Regions from separate parts of the Streptomyces sp. NPDC051578 genome, predicted to be linked through region 2. Evidence: riboswitches for the same ligand, from Rfam matches in the RefSeq annotation. Region 2 holds a riboswitch; the other holds the start of a gene.

Region 1 (7,472 bases), on a different contig from region 2:
GTGGTCGGCGACATCGACCCGCAGCAGACGCTCGCCTGGATCGAGAAGTACTTCGGGACCATCCCCGCGCACGACGGCAAGCAGCCTCCGCGCGACGGCTCGCTGCCCGAGGTCATGGGCGGCCAGCTCCGCGAGGAGATCGTCGAGGAGGTCCCGGCCCGCGCGCTGATGGCCGCCTACCGGCTTCCGCACGACGGCACCCGCGAGTGCGACGCCGCCGACGTGGCGCTGACCATCCTGGGCGGCGGAGAGTCCTCCCGCCTCCACAACCGCCTGGTCCGGCGCGACCAGAGCGCCGTCGCGGCCGGCTTCGGCCTGCTGCGGCTCGCAGGGGCGCCCTCCCTGGGCTGGCTGGACGTGAAGACCTCCAGCGGGGTCGAGGTGCCCGCCATCGAGGCGGCGGTCGACGAGGAACTCGCGCGGTTCGCCGCCGAGGGTCCGACGGCCGAGGAGATGGAGCGCGCGCAGGCGCAGCTGGAGCGCGAGTGGCTGGACCGGCTGAGCACGGTGGCCGGGCGCGCCGACGAACTGTGCCGCTACGCGGTGCTGTTCGGCGACCCGCAGCTCGCCCTGACCGCCGTCCAGCGCGTCCTCGACGTCACCGCCGAGGAAGTGCAGGCCGTGGCCGCGGCCCGGCTGCGCCCCGACAACCGCGCGGTGCTCGTGTACGAGCCGCTCTCTGCGGAGTCCGACGAGACCGACGAGACCGAGAACGAAGGGGCGGAGCAGTGAGCGACACCGCAGCCGTCACGATGACCCTCCACCCGCAGCCGCAGGCCGGCGAGGCCAAGCCCTGGGCCTTCCCGGCCCCCGAGCGCGGCTCGCTGCCCAACGGCCTGACCGTGCTGCGGTGCCACCGCCCCGGCCAGCAGGTGATCGCCGTCGAGATCAACCTCGCCGCCCCGCTGGACGCGGAGCCCGAGGGCCTGGACGGCGTGGCCACCATCATGGCCCGCGCCCTGTCGGAGGGCACCGACAAGCACTCCGCCGAGGAGTTCGCCGCCGAGCTGGAGCGCTGCGGCGCCACGCTCGACGCGCACGCCGACCACCCGGGCGTCCGGGTCTCCCTGGAGGTCCCGGCCTCCCGCCTCGCCAAGGCCCTCGGCCTGGTCGCCGAGGCGCTGCGCGCCCCCGCCTTCGCCGACGGCGAGGTCGACCGGCTGGTGCGCAACCGGCTCGACGAGATCCCGCACGAGCTGGCCAACCCGCAGCGCCGCGCCGCGAAGGAGCTCTCCAAGGAGCTCTTCCCGGGCACCCTGCGGATGTCCCGGCCCCGCCAGGGCACCGAGGAGACGGTGGCCCGGATCGACTCCGCAGCCGTACGCGCCTTCTACGAGGCCCACGTGCGCCCCTCCACCGCCACCGCGGTGGTCGTCGGAGACCTGACCGGCATCGACCTCGACGCGGTCCTCGCGGACACCCTGGGCGGCTGGACCGGCGGCAGCGCCGAGCCGCTGCCCGTGCCCCCGGTGACCGCCGACGACACCGGCCGCGTGGTCATCGTGGACCGGCCCGGCGCGGTCCAGACGCAGCTGCTCATCGGCCGCATCGGCCCCGACCGGCACGACCGTGTCTGGGCGGCCCAGGTGCTCGGCACGTACTGCCTGGGCGGAACCCTCACCTCCCGCCTGGACAAGGTGCTGCGCGAGGAGAAGGGGTACACCTACGGCGTGCGCGCCTTCGCCCAGGTGCTGCGTTCGACCGCCGACGGCAAGGGCGCCTCGATGCTCGCCATCAGCGGCTCGGTGGACACGCCCAACACCGGCCCGGCGCTGGACGACCTCTGGACGGTGCTGCGCACCCTCGCGGAGGGCGGCCTGACCGACGCCGAACGGGACGTCGCGGTACAGAACCTGGTGGGCGTGGCCCCGCTGAAGTTCGAGACGGCGGCCTCGATCGCGGGCACCCTGGCCGACCAGGTCGAGCAGGAGCTGCCGGACGACTACCAGGCGCGGTTGTACGCGCAGCTCGCCGCGACGGGCACGGTGGAGGCCACTTCGGCGGCCGTCGCCGCGTTCCCGGTGGACCGGCTGGTCACGGTCCTGGTCGGGGACGCGGCGCAGATCGAGGAGCCGGTCCGGGCCCTCGGGATCGGCGAGGTCACCGTCGTCACCAACTGACGGGAGCGGGCACCTGATTGGTGAACGGGACTCCGGCGGCTTGTCCGCCGGAGTCCCTTTTTGTCTGTTTGGTGGTGTGGTTGATCGTATGTGGTGTGGCGTAGGTAACAAAAGCGCGTGTCTGTTTGGAGATTGACTGATGATCCGCCTAGCGTCGGCCGTGCTGTCCGTCAGTTGTGCCCGCCGCACCCGCGGCACCGGACAGCGATCGCCGAGTCCCCGTCAGGCGCGAGCCTGGGGAGCCGGGGACCCACATGCGTCCCTGGGGTGAATCGGACACCTCGCAAGAGGGGCCCGTAGGAGACCTTCCTGCTCCGAACCCGTCAGCTAACCCGGTAGGCGAGAGGGAAGGAAAGGATCAAACCCTTCATGGCGTTTGGCAGTCGTGCCGCCGGTAAGCACCGTGGTTCCAGTCGTCTGAGCCGCAAGACCGCCGGTTACGCCGGCATAGCCGCCCTCGCCACCACCGGCGTCGTCGGCACCCTCGCCGGCCCCGCGTTCGCCGCGGACAAGGCGGCGGCCCCCTCGATCGAGGACACCGGTCTCGGCGCCGTGGTCGTCGCCGAGGACCTCCAGAACGAGATCCAGACCCAGGCCGAGTCCCAGAACCGCGCCGCCGAGGCCGCCGCGGCCAAGGCGCAGGCCGAAGCCGAGGCCAAGACCCGCGCCGCCGAGGCCAAGCGCCTCGCGGAGGCCAAGGCCAAGGCCGAGCGTGACGCCGCCGAGCGGGCGGCCCGCGAGGAGGAACGCAAGCGCCTCAACACCTTCGTGGCCCCGGTCGACGGCTCGTACGTCAGCACGCAGTACAAGGCGGGCGGCGGCATGTGGTCCTCCGGCAGCCACACGGGCATCGACTTCCACGCCGCCTCCGGCACCACCGTCCACGCCGTGGGCGCGGGCACCGTCGTAGAGGCCGGCTGGGGTGGCGCGTACGGCAACAACGTGGTCATCAGGCACAACGACGGCACCTACACCCAGTACGGGCACATGTCCTCGCTGAGCGTCTCCGTCGGCGAGCAGGTCACCCCGGGCCAGCAGATCGGCCTGTCCGGCTCCACGGGCAACTCCAGCGGCCCGCACCTGCACTTCGAGGCCCGTACCGGCGCAACGTACGGCACGGACATCGATCCGGTGGCGTACCTGCGCTCGCACGGCGTCAGCGTCTGACCGCACCCGCTCCGCTGCGTCCGAGGCCCCGGCTCACCGAGCCGGGGCCTCGCGCGTATCCCCATCGCCCGACGCCGCCTCCGGTCGCCCGCCTCCCGCCACGCTTCTCCGCCCGCCCGCCCGCCGGCCCGTCCGCACTCGGCAAATGTTTCGTATTTCCGGCCGTTCTCGGAAATCGTCGTGTGTTGCAATAGAGTCGCAGTACGGTCATGGTGGCAACGCCGGTAACCGGCAGTCGGAATGAGAGCGGAGTCCGGTCTTGCGTATTCCTGCGCACGCGGTATGCGCCGCAATTCGTGACGACATCGTCTCGGGCGTCTTCGAACCGGGCGGCAGGCTGACCGAGGAGGTCCTCGCCCGCCGATACGGAGTCTCGCGCGTCCCCGTCCGCGAGGCGCTGCGCACCCTGGAGGCCGAGGGCTTCGTCACCACCCGCCGGCACGCGGGGGCCTGCGTCGCCGAGCCCACCGCGCAGGAGGCGGCGGACCTGCTGGAGCTACGGGCGCTCCTGGAGCCGCTCGCCGCCGCGAGGGCCGCCCGCCGGCGCACCGAGGGCCACCTCAAGGTGCTGCGCGGTCTGGTCCGGCTGGGCCGGGAGCGGGCCGGGAACGGGCGGGGAGAGGACCTGCGCGCCCTGGGCGGCTGGTTCCACGAGACGCTGGCGCAGGCCTCGGCCAGCCCCGGGCTGATCTCCGTGCTGACCCAGACCCGGCACAAGATCGCCTGGATGTACGTGGTGCGGCCGCCGGCCCGGCCGGCCGACTCCTGGGCCGAGCACGGCGCCATCGTGGACGCGGTGGCGCGGGGCGACGCCGAGCGCGCCCGGACGCTGACCGGGCTGCACGTGGAACGCGCGGCCGGATCCCACCGGCTGCGGGATTCCCGGGTGAGGACTTCGCAACCTGCCGTAAACATGGCGAGCGGCCGTCATTAACAGAAGCCGTATACAAAGGCATCCGGTCCCTTTTCGGCGCCCCGTTCGTGTGGAGTCGGAATTCTGCTGCACGGTGACGTGAATGCGCGGCCGGCCGGATGATTTCGTCGTCCGGAATAAGGGCCGCGTGCGCGGTCGAAATCATGGCCGGAAAACAGCGCAGCCGCGGCTCCCGGTGGTCCGGGGCCGCGGCTGCGCCGCGTGCAGTCGACCCGAAGGGCCGGGGACGGGATCAGACCGTCTCCGGGAGCTCCTCGAGGCCCTCGGCGACGAGCTTCGCCAGGCGGTCCAGAGCGGCCTCGGCACCCTCGGCCTCGGACGCGAGGACGATCTCCTCGCCGCCCTGGGCGCCCAGGCCCAGGACCGCCAGCATGGAAGCGGCGTTGACGGGGTCGCCGCCCGCCTTCGCGATGGTCACCGGGACGCCGGAAGCGGTCGTCGCACGGACGAAGATCGAGGCGGGACGAGCGTGCAGGCCCTCGGCCCAGCCGACGTTGACGCGGCGCTCTGCCATGGTGATGCCCTTCAGGTTCTTACGGTTGTCTAGACCAGTCTCTCACGACACCCGGAATGCTCGGACCGACCTTCGGCCTGGATCCTCCGCCGTTCGACCTTCCCCAGCTTGCACCGGTTCGCCCCGATGTGCCGCATGCGCCGCGCACGCGCCGACCGGGGGATGCGCCCCTTAGGGTGTGCTCATGACCACCGAGTCGGACCTCTCGTACCCGGCCCACTGGGAAGCGGACGTCGTCCTGCGCGACGGCGGCACCGCCCGGATCCGGCCCATCACCACCGATGACGCGGGACGGCTGGTCAGCTTCTACGAACAGGTCTCCGACGAGTCGAAGTACTACCGCTTCTTCGCGCCGTACCCCCGGCTCTCCGACCGCGACGTGCGCCGCTTCACGCACCACGACTACGTGGACCGGGTCGGCCTCGCCGCGACCATCGGCGGAGAGTTCATCGCCACCGTCCGCTACGACCGGATCGGCCCCGACGGCCGGCCCGCGTCCGCCCCCGCCGACGAGGCCGAGGTCGCCTTCCTGGTCCAGGACGCCCACCAGGGCCGCGGAGTGGCCTCCGCGCTCCTCGAACACATCGGCGCGGTGGCCCGCGAGCGGGGCATCCGGCGGTTCGCCGCCGAAGTGCTGCCCGCCAACAGCAAGATGATCAAGGTGTTCACGGACGCCGGCTACCAGCAGAAGCGCAGCTTCGAAGACGGTTCCGTCCACCTCACCCTCGACCTCGAACCCACCGCCGAGTCGCTCGCCGTGCAGCGCGCCCGTGAACAGCGCGCCGAAGCCCGCTCCGTCCAGCGGCTGCTGGCCCCCGGCTCGGTGGCGGTGATCGGAGTCAGCCGCTCCGGCGCGGGCGTCGGGGCCGCGGTCCTGCGCAACCTGCGGGACGCCGGTTTCCACGGGCACCTCTACGCGGTCAACGAGGCCGCCGACACCGACCTGCTGGACGGCGTACGGGCCTACCGCTCCCTCGCCGGCATCGCGGCCCCGGTCGACCTCGCGGTGATCGCCGTCCCGGCGCATCGGGTGCCGGACGCGGTCACGGCGTGCGGGGAGCACGGCGTACAGGGACTGGTGGTGCTGTCGGCCGGATACGGGGAGAGCGGGCCGGCCGGACAGGAGCGCCAGCGCGACCTGCTGCGGCAGGTCCGGTCCTACGGGATGCGGCTGATCGGGCCGAACGCCTTCGGGGTGATCAACACCGCGCCCGAGACGGAACTGAACGCCTCGCTGGCCCCGGCGCCGGCCACGGAGCGGGGCCGGATCGGCCTGTTCACCCAGTCCGGCGCGATCGGGATCGCCCTGCTGTCCGGGCTGCTGCGGCGGGGCGCGGGGCTGTCCTCGTTCGTCTCGGCGGGCAACCGCGCGGACGTCTCGGGCAACGACATCCTCCAGTACTGGTACGACGACGACGCCACCGATGTGGCGCTGATGTACCTCGAAACCCTGGGCAACCCGCGCAAGTTCACCCGCCTCGCCCGGCGGACGGCAGCGGTCAAGCCGGTGGTCGTGGCCCGCGGCGGGCGGCACACCCCGGCCGGGCACGTCGTACCCGGGACCCGGCTGCCCGACGCGACGGTCTCGGCGCTGCTGCGGCAGGCGGGCGTCATCCGGGTCGACACCGTCACCGAACTGGTCGACGTCGGCCTGCTGCTGGCCGGGCAGCCGCTGCCGGCCGGGCCGAGGGTGGCGATCCTCGGCAACTCCGAGTCGCTGGGGGTGCTCACGTACGACGCCTGCCTGACGGAGGGGCTGCGGCCGCTGGCGCCGCTGGACCTGACCACGGCCGCCTCGCCGGAGGACTTCCGGGCGGCCCTGGCCGTCGCGCTGGCCTCGCCGGACAACGACGCGGTGGTGGTGACGGCGATCCCGTGGGTGCGGGAGCAGGAGCTGGCCGGCGATCTGGCGGGGGCGCTGCGGGAGGCGGTGGCGGCGGGCCCGGGCAAGCCGGTGGCGGTGGTCCACGTGGAACTGGGCGCCCTGGCCGAAGCCCTCTCGCCGGGCCGCGCCCAACCGGCGGCCCCCTCGCCCCGGACACCTCTGACGCCTCGGACACCCCAGACGCCGGAGGGCCCGGAGTCGGCGCCGACCGCGGACCCGGCGGCCGCGTCGTCCGCCGTCCCGCCCGCCGCCGACGGGGTGCAGGCGGGCATCCCCGCGTATCCCGCGGCCGAGCGCGCCGTCAGGGCCATCGCCGAGGCCGTGCGCTACGCACAGTGGCGACGGGCCAACGCGGACGCCGGCCAGGTCCCCGAGTTCGAGGACATCGACGAGGCCGGAGCCGCCGCCCAGCTCGCCGCCCTCCTCGCGGGCGTCTCCCACGACGCCGTCCTCACCCTCTCCGAGGCCGACGCCCGCACCCTCCTCGCCCGCTACGGGATCCTCCTGCACACCACCCTCCCCGCGCCGAGCGCCGACGCCGCCGCCCGGGCCGCCCGGGTGCTGGGCTACCCCGTAGCCCTCAAGACCACCGCCCCGCACCTGCGCCACCGCGCGGACCTCGGCGGCGTACGCCTCGACCTCACCACCGAGGCCGAACTGCGCCGCAGCTACGAGGAACTCACCGAACTCCTCGGCAAGCCCCAGGAGCTGCTCCCGGTCGTCCAGGCGATGGTGCCCCGCGGCGTCGACACCGTCGTGCGCTGCGTCATCGACCCCGCCGCCGGAGCCGTCCTCTCCTTCGGGCTCGCCGGCGTCGCCTCCGAACTGCTCGGCGACACCTCGCACCGGCTC
Region 2 (7,472 bases):
CGGCGCCCGCCTCCTCGATCTGGTCCAGGTCATGGACCGGGTGCGCCGCGAATGCCCCTGGACCTCCCGCCAGACCCACGAGGGGCTGGTGAAGTACGCCATCGAGGAGGCGTACGAGCTGGTCGAGGCCATCGAGGCGGGCGACCGCGAGGAGCTGCGGGAGGAACTGGGCGACGTCCTGCTCCAGGTCTTCTTCCACGCGCGGATCGCGCAGGAGGACACGCAGGAGCCGTTCTCCATCGACGACGTGGCCGGGAACCTGGTCGAGAAGTTGATCCGGCGCCACCCGCACGTCTTCGGCGACGAGGCGGCCGAGACCCCCGAGGACGTCAGCGCGCACTGGCAGCGCACCAAGGCGGTGGAGAAGCAGCGGGAGTCGGTCACCGACGGCGTCCCGCTGGGCCAGCCCGGGCTGGCGCTCGCGGCCAAGCTGGCGGGCCGCGCCAGGGCGGCCGCCGTAGAGGTGGAGCTGCCCCGGGGCGAAGGCATCGGCTACGAACTGCTGGAACTGGCGGCGCGCGCCGAGGCGCAGGGCATCGACCCCGAGACGGCGCTGCGCGCGGCGGCCCGCGCCTACCGGGCGGCGATCCGCGCGGCGGAGGGCGTCGCAGCGCAGGAGTAGTCGCAGCGGCAGTAGTAGGGGAGGTCAGTAGTAGGGGAGGGCAGTAGTAGGGGAGTGGTAGGGGAGTGGTCAGGGCCGGCGGGGCGCGCGGGCCGCGGGGTTGTGCCAGTGCGGTGAGGGCCGGCTGAGGAACCACTCGCCGAAGCCGAGGGGGCGCCCGTCCGGACCGTGGCCGCCACCGGCGGCCGGGACGGGCACGGTGTCGTGGAAGACGCGCATGGGGTGTGCGCCGAGTCCCTCCAGCAGACGGGCGGTCTCCTCGATGAACTGCGGCGGCCCGCTGAGGTAGACGTCCTGCCCCCACCACGGCCCCTGCCGCCCGAGGGCAGTGGCCAGCCGGCCGGTGGCCTCGTTGCGGTGCTGCCCGGGCGCCGGGGTGACGTAGGTGACGGCGAGCCGCCCGGAGGCGGCGTACGCGTCGATGAACGGGCGGTCGTAGAGGTGGGCGGCGTCCCGCGCGACCGCGAAGAGCCGTACCTCCTGATCGGGCGGATGCTGCGCGAGTTCCTCCAGCAGGGCCCGGACGGGGGCCCAGCCGGTGCCGGCGGCGATGAACGTGACGGGGCGGCCCTCGCGGCGCAGGGTCGTCCCGCCGGCGGGCGCGCCCAGCCGCAGCACCTCGCCCGGGTCCGTGCCGCCGGTCAGGACGGTGCTGAGCCGGCCGCCCTCGATCCGGCTGACGTGCAGGTCGACCGTCCCGTCGGGGCGGGGCGCGTTGCCCAGGGAGTACGTGCGCCAGACGGCCGGGACGCGGTCGCTGCTCACGCTCACGTACTGGCCGGGCCGGTAGCCGAGCGGGGCGTGCGGGCGCAGGGTCAGGACGGCGAGGTCCCGCCCGTACCGCAGCCGGCGCACGACCTCCGCGTCCCACCAGGGCGGGTCCTCGCTCTGCTCGGCCGCGGTGGTCATCACCCCGGCGATCACCCGGTACGCCTCGGTCCAGGCCCGCGCCACGGCCGGGGTCCACGCCTCCCCGGCGGCCTCGGCGAGCGCGGCCAGCAGGCTGCTGCCGACGGCCGCGTACTGCTCGGGACCGACCATGAACTTGCGGTGGTCGCGGCCGAGGTCGCGGAGATAGGGGAGGAGCGACTCGCTGTCCAGCTGGGCGATGACATGCGTGAGGGCGGCGAACAGCCGGTCCCGCTGCCGCTGCATCTCCTCGGCGGAGGCGGGGAAGAGCCCGCGGAGCTCGGGGTGGTGCCAGAAGAGGTGGGAGTAGAAGAACCTGGCCGCGTGCTCGGCGCGTCTCTCCACCACCGCGAAGCTGCTCTTCAAGATCCTCACGTCCACAGGACCGAAGTAGGAACGGCGCGAGCGGCCGGGTCAAGCGACGGCACATCTACGGCCAGCCCCGACGAACCGGCCATAGCGGGTGCCGGCCGGCGGCCGGGATACGGTCGACGGGTGCACGAGCAGACTCCCGCAGCCCCCGAAGACCCCTCCTCCCCCCAGGGCCCCACCCTGTTCGACTGGGAGTTCGCCACCGACCCGTATCCGGCGTACGCCTGGCTGCGCGAGCACGCGCCCGTGCACCGCACGAAGCTGCCCAGCGGGGTCGAGGCGTGGCTGGTGACCCGCTACGCGGACGCCCGTCAGGCCCTCGCCGACCAGCGGCTCAGCAAGAACCCCGCGCACCACGCGGAGCCGGCGCACGCCAAGGGCAAGACCGGGATCCCGGGCGAGCGCAAGGCGGAGCTGATGACGCACCTGCTGAACATCGACCCGCCGGACCACACCCGGCTGCGGCGGCTGGTGTCGAAGGCGTTCACCCCGCGCAGGGTCGCCGAGTTCACCCCGCGCGTGCAGGAACTGACCGACCACCTCATCGGCCAGTTCGAGGGCAGGGGCGAGGCGGACCTCATCCACGAGTTCGCGTTCCCGCTCCCCATCTACGCCATCTGCGAGATGCTCGGCGTCCCGCGCGAGGACCAGGACGACTTCCGGGACTGGGCCGGGATGATGATCCGGCACGGCGGCGGACCGCGCGGTGGTGTGGCCCGCTCGGTCAAGCAGATGCGGACGTACCTCGGCGAACTCATCCACCGCAAAAGGGATGATCTGGGCGATGACCTCATCTCGGACCTCATCCGCGCCAGCGACCACGGCGACCACCTGACGGAGGCCGAGGCCACGGCGATGGCTTTCATCCTGTTGTTCGCCGGTTTCGAGACGACCGTCAATCTGATCGGCAACGGGCTGCACGCCCTTTTCATGAACCCCGGTCAGCGCGAGCGCCTGCAGACCTCGCTCGCCGCCGGGGAGAGCGCGCTGCTGGCCACGGGCATCGAGGAACTCCTGCGCTACGACGGCCCGGTGGAGCTGGCGACCTGGCGCTTCGCCACCGAGCCGTTCCTCCTCGGCGGGCAGCACATCGCGGCCGGCGACCCGGTCCTGGTGGTCCTCGCGGCCGCCGACCGCGACCCCGGGCGGTTCGCGGATCCGGACACCCTGGACCTGTCCCGCAGTGACAATCAGCACCTCGGGTACGGCCACGGGATCCACTACTGCCTCGGCGCGCCGCTCGCCCGGCTCGAAGGGCAGACCGCCCTCGCGAGTTTGCTGATGCGTCTGCCAGATCTGGAACTGGCTGTTCCGCCTGCGGACCTGCGCTGGCGCGGCGGACTGATCATGCGTGGCCTGCGCACCCTTCCGGTCCGCTTCACACCCCGAAACACGTGAGGGCCGGCGTGGGCGCCGCCTGACCCGGAGTCAGTTCCCGGCCGAACTTGTGACATGCGTTCGAAGGCGGCTAGGTTCTGCCGTTACCCAGCCGTTATGCGAAAGGTGTACTACATGCGTTCCGGGAACGGCCGCCACAGACGCCCCCGCCAGGTACCCGCCCTGGTCGTAACCGCCGGAGTCACGGGCTCCGCGCTGGCACTGCCGCTGCTCGCGGCCACCAGCGCCTCGGCAGCGGACACGTCCACCTGGGACAGCGTCGCCGATTGCGAGAGCGGCGGTACCTGGAGCGCCAACTCCGGCAGCGGGGCCTACGGCGGGCTCCAGTTCACGCAGGAGCAGTGGAACAACGCCGGCGGGCTCGAATTCGCCAAGCGCCCCGACCTCGCCAGCCGGTCCCAGCAGATAGCCGTCGGCGAGCGGGTGCTCGCCTCGCAGGGCCCCCAGGCGTGGCCGCTGTGCGCGGCGTCGTCCGGTCTCGTCAAGGACGGCCCCGCCGCCGACGTCGACCCCGGCGCCCTCGGCTCCCCGCGGCAGGTCGCCCCCAGCCCCTCGCGCCCCGACGCGGTGCCGGGCACCGGCTCGGCCGACCCCGCCACCGACTTCGGCGCGCCCACCCCGGCCGCCCCGGCGCCCGCCGCCCCGGGTCCGGCCGCCACGGCGCCGTTCACGCTGCCCATCGCGCCGCTCGCGCCCAACAGCGGGCTGCCCGTCATGCCCGACCCGGACCCCGCGACGCCGACGCCGACGCTGCCGGGCGACCCGAACGCCACCGCCCCCGCGACCCCGACCCTCCCGGGCGCCCCCGCCACCCCGGGCACCTCCGCGACCCCCACCACGCCGTCCCCCTCCGGGGCGCCCTCCACGCCCGCCGCCCCGGCGACCGGGACCCCCTCCGCCGCGCCGAACGCACCCGCGGCCGACTCCGTGACGGAGGGCGGCGGCAAGCACCGCGGCCCGGCCGCGGTCGAGACGCCCGCGGCGGCGCCTGACGCCGCGTCGGACCCCACGTACACGGTGAAGGCGGGCGACAGCCTGACCGCCATCGCGGACGCCCAGGGGCTCAAGGGGGGCTGGAACGCGCTCTACAAGGCCAACGAGCAGGTCATCGGCAGCGACGCCGACCTCATCAAGCCCGGTCAGAATCTGGATCTAACCAAGAAATAACGGGCACTTCGGACGGCCGTAAAGAGCTGAATGCCCGTTATCCGCAAGTGAGACATGCGTCTCTTCCGGTCAACTGGCGTGTCTCGTACCGAAGCTCCCGCAAACCCCGCCCTCACCTGCGAAAACGCCCTTAAGCGGAACGCAAGCAGGTCGATTTCTCCCCGATGTCCCTCGTTGAACATCGGGGAGAGACCTGTCTACCTTCTGAATCGCTCGCCACCGCGAGCCTCTTCGACCGCATCGCCGAATCCTGCCGGCGGACGGAGAGAACAGTCGTCGCGTAAAGCGCCGAAGGCAGGAGCGGGGGAACCAAGGTAGGCGCCGGGAACGGCCGTTGAGAGACGGCCGGGGAACCGGCTAGGGGTTAAGCCGCGCGCTGGTCGCGCGGCCGGGCAACTCACTCGCCCGAACCCGACAGCTCACCTCGCAGGCGTCGGTGAGGAGAAACTCCATGCTGCTTTCCGGCAAGGGCAAGCACCGCCGCGCCACGGCCATTGAGCGGACCACCCGCATCGTCACGCTCGCCGGTGTCGCCGGTGTCGCCGTCGCCGCGCCGCTCATGGCGGCCGGCTCCGCCAGCGCCGCGACCGCCTCCGAGTGGGACCGCGTCGCAGCCTGCGAGTCAGGCGGCAACTGGGCCATCAACACCGGCAACGGTTACTACGGCGGCCTGCAGTTCTCGTCCTCCACCTGGGCCGCCTACGGCGGCAAGGCGTACGCCGCCCAGGCCAACCAGGCCTCGAAGTCCCAGCAGATAGCCGTCGCCGAGAAGGTCCTCAAGAGCCAGGGCAAGGGCGCGTGGCCGTCCTGTGGCGTGGGCCTGTCGAACTCCTCGTACAGCGGCGGCGGCGCGGCCGAGGCGCCCAAGCCGAAGCCGAAGACCGAGACCAAGGCCGCGCCGGCGCCGAAGAAGGAGACCAAGCGGCCCGAGGCCCCGGTCACCCGCTCCGAGCGCTCCGAGGCCGCCCCGGCCCCGAAGGCCGCGCCGAAGACCGAGGCCCCGAAGGCGGGCAACGGCTCGTACGAGGTCAAGGAGGGCGACACCCTGGGCACCATCGCCCAGGTGAACGGCGTCAAGGGCGGCTGGGAGAAGCTGTTCGAGCTCAACAAGGACACCGTCTCCGACGCCGACCTGATCTTCCCGGGCCAGAAGCTGAAGCTCGGCTGAACCATCGGGTAACACCGATTCCGACCACCGCCCGGCGCGTCCCCCCACGCGCCGGGCGGTGGTGCGTGCGCGTGCGGGCCCGGCCCGCAACCGGACCCGGAGCGGGCCGATCGGCGCACCCTTTGTCCTGGAAAACGGGTGTCCGGCCGGTTTTTCGTCCCAGGACCCGGGCGGTCGGCCGGTCCAGTGCCCGGAGCCGGTTAGGCTCTAGTCGGCAGGGCCGTCCCACGGCCACCCGCCACCGCACACCCAGCGTCACATCCCAGAAGGAGATGCTCGTGCCGTCCATCGACGTCGTCGTAGCCCGGGAAATCCTGGACTCCCGAGGCAACCCCACGGTCGAGGTCGAGGTGGGCCTCGACGATGGCAGCACCGGCCGTGCTGCAGTCCCGTCCGGCGCCTCCACCGGTGCATTCGAGGCCATCGAGCTCCGTGACGGTGACCCCAACCGTTACATGGGCAAGGGTGTCGAGAAGGCCGTCCTCGCCGTCATCGAGCAGATCGGCCCGGAGCTCGTCGGCTACGACGCCACCGAGCAGCGGCTGATCGACCAGGCCATGTTCGACCTGGACGCCACCGACAACAAGGCCTCCCTCGGCGCCAACGCCATCCTCGGCGTCTCCCTCGCCGTCGCGCACGCCGCGTCCGAGGCCTCGGACCTGCCGCTCTTCCGCTACCTCGGCGGCCCGAACGCGCACCTGCTGCCCGTCCCGATGATGAACATCCTCAACGGTGGGTCGCACGCCGACTCCAACGTCGACATCCAGGAGTTCATGATCGCCCCGATCGGCGCGGAGTCCTTCTCCGAGGCGCTGCGCTGGGGCGCGGAGGTCTACCACACCCTCAAGAAGGTCCTGCACACCAAGGGCCTGTCCACCGGCCTGGGCGACGAGGGCGGCTTCGCCCCGAACCTGGAGTCCAACCGCGCCGCGCTCGACCTCATCGTCGAGGCCATCAAGCAGGCCGGCTACACCCCGGGCAAGGACATCGCGCTCGCGCTCGACGTCGCCGCGTCCGAGTTCTACAAGGACGGCAAGTACGAGTTCGAGGGCCAGTCCCGCTCGGCCGCCGAGATGACCGAGTACTACGCCGAGCTCGTCGAGGCGTACCCGCTCGTCTCCATCGAGGACCCGCTGTTCGAGGACGACTGGGCCGGCTGGAAGACCGTCACCGACCGCCTGGGCTCCAAGGTCCAGATCGTCGGCGACGACCTCTTCGTCACCAACCCGGAGCGCCTGGCCCGCGGCATCGAGGAGGGCTCCGCGAACGCCCTGCTCGTCAAGGTCAACCAGATCGGTTCGCTGACCGAGACGCTGGACGCCGTCGAGATGGCGCAGCGCAACGGCTTCAAGTGCATGATGTCGCACCGCTCCGGCGAAACCGAGGACGTCACCATCGCCGACCTCGCGGTCGCGGTGAACTGCGGCCAGATCAAGACCGGCGCCCCGGCCCGCTCGGACCGTGTCGCCAAGTACAACCAGCTGCTGCGCATCGAGGAGATCCTCGACGACGCCGCCGTCTACGCGGGCCGCTCGGCGTTCCCGCGGTTCCGTCCCGCGGACCAGTAGGCACAGCAGGCAGGTGTGATGGCGAGGGGTAATTACCCTCTTGCCTCCGTACGTCCCCGCACTCGGTCCCGTACCGTGTGCGGGGACGTATTGCGTACTGCGGGTGAAGGGGAGGCGGGGCCATGGCCGGGAACCGGGATCGGTTCTCCACCTTCTCGACCGCGACGAGGCTCAAGCAACTCGGTGAGCGGACCGCCGCCCACGTCTACCGCTCGCAGTCGCGCCGCCAGGTCCGCCGCAGCCGGCTCACCGGCCGGGCGGCGCTGCT

What was found. Region 2 has a riboswitch for cyclic di-AMP ahead of ACIA6C_RS26180 (transglycosylase family protein). Riboswitches for the same ligand answer to the same signal wherever they lie in the genome.
Region 1: it holds a riboswitch for cyclic di-AMP, as region 2 does, so the genes downstream of both, ACIA6C_RS31025 (M23 family metallopeptidase) here and ACIA6C_RS26180 (transglycosylase family protein) in region 2, are expected to answer to the same signal.

What each region holds. Positions count from the first base shown of each region.
Region 1 covers NZ_JBITDH010000013.1:20,133-27,604, forward strand. The annotation lists gene ACIA6C_RS31015 (pitrilysin family protein) at 1-732, shown strand, start outside; gene ACIA6C_RS31020 (M16 family metallopeptidase) at 753-2,120, shown strand; cyclic di-AMP (ydaO/yuaA leader) riboswitch at 2,320-2,477, shown strand; gene ACIA6C_RS31025 (M23 family metallopeptidase) at 2,490-3,287, shown strand; gene ACIA6C_RS31030 (GntR family transcriptional regulator) at 3,547-4,221, shown strand; gene ACIA6C_RS31035 (HPr family phosphocarrier protein) at 4,454-4,735, opposite strand; gene ACIA6C_RS31040 (GNAT family N-acetyltransferase) at 4,920-7,472, shown strand, end outside.
Region 2 covers NZ_JBITDH010000007.1:210,082-217,553, forward strand. The annotation lists gene ACIA6C_RS26160 (nucleoside triphosphate pyrophosphohydrolase) at 1-622, shown strand, start outside; gene ACIA6C_RS26165 (globin domain-containing protein) at 692-1,906, opposite strand; gene ACIA6C_RS26170 (cytochrome P450) at 2,027-3,301, shown strand; gene ACIA6C_RS26175 (transglycosylase family protein) at 3,416-4,468, shown strand; cyclic di-AMP (ydaO/yuaA leader) riboswitch at 4,745-4,916, shown strand; gene ACIA6C_RS26180 (transglycosylase family protein) at 4,920-5,636, shown strand; gene eno (phosphopyruvate hydratase) at 5,909-7,204, shown strand; gene ACIA6C_RS26190 (septum formation initiator family protein) at 7,327-7,472, shown strand, end outside.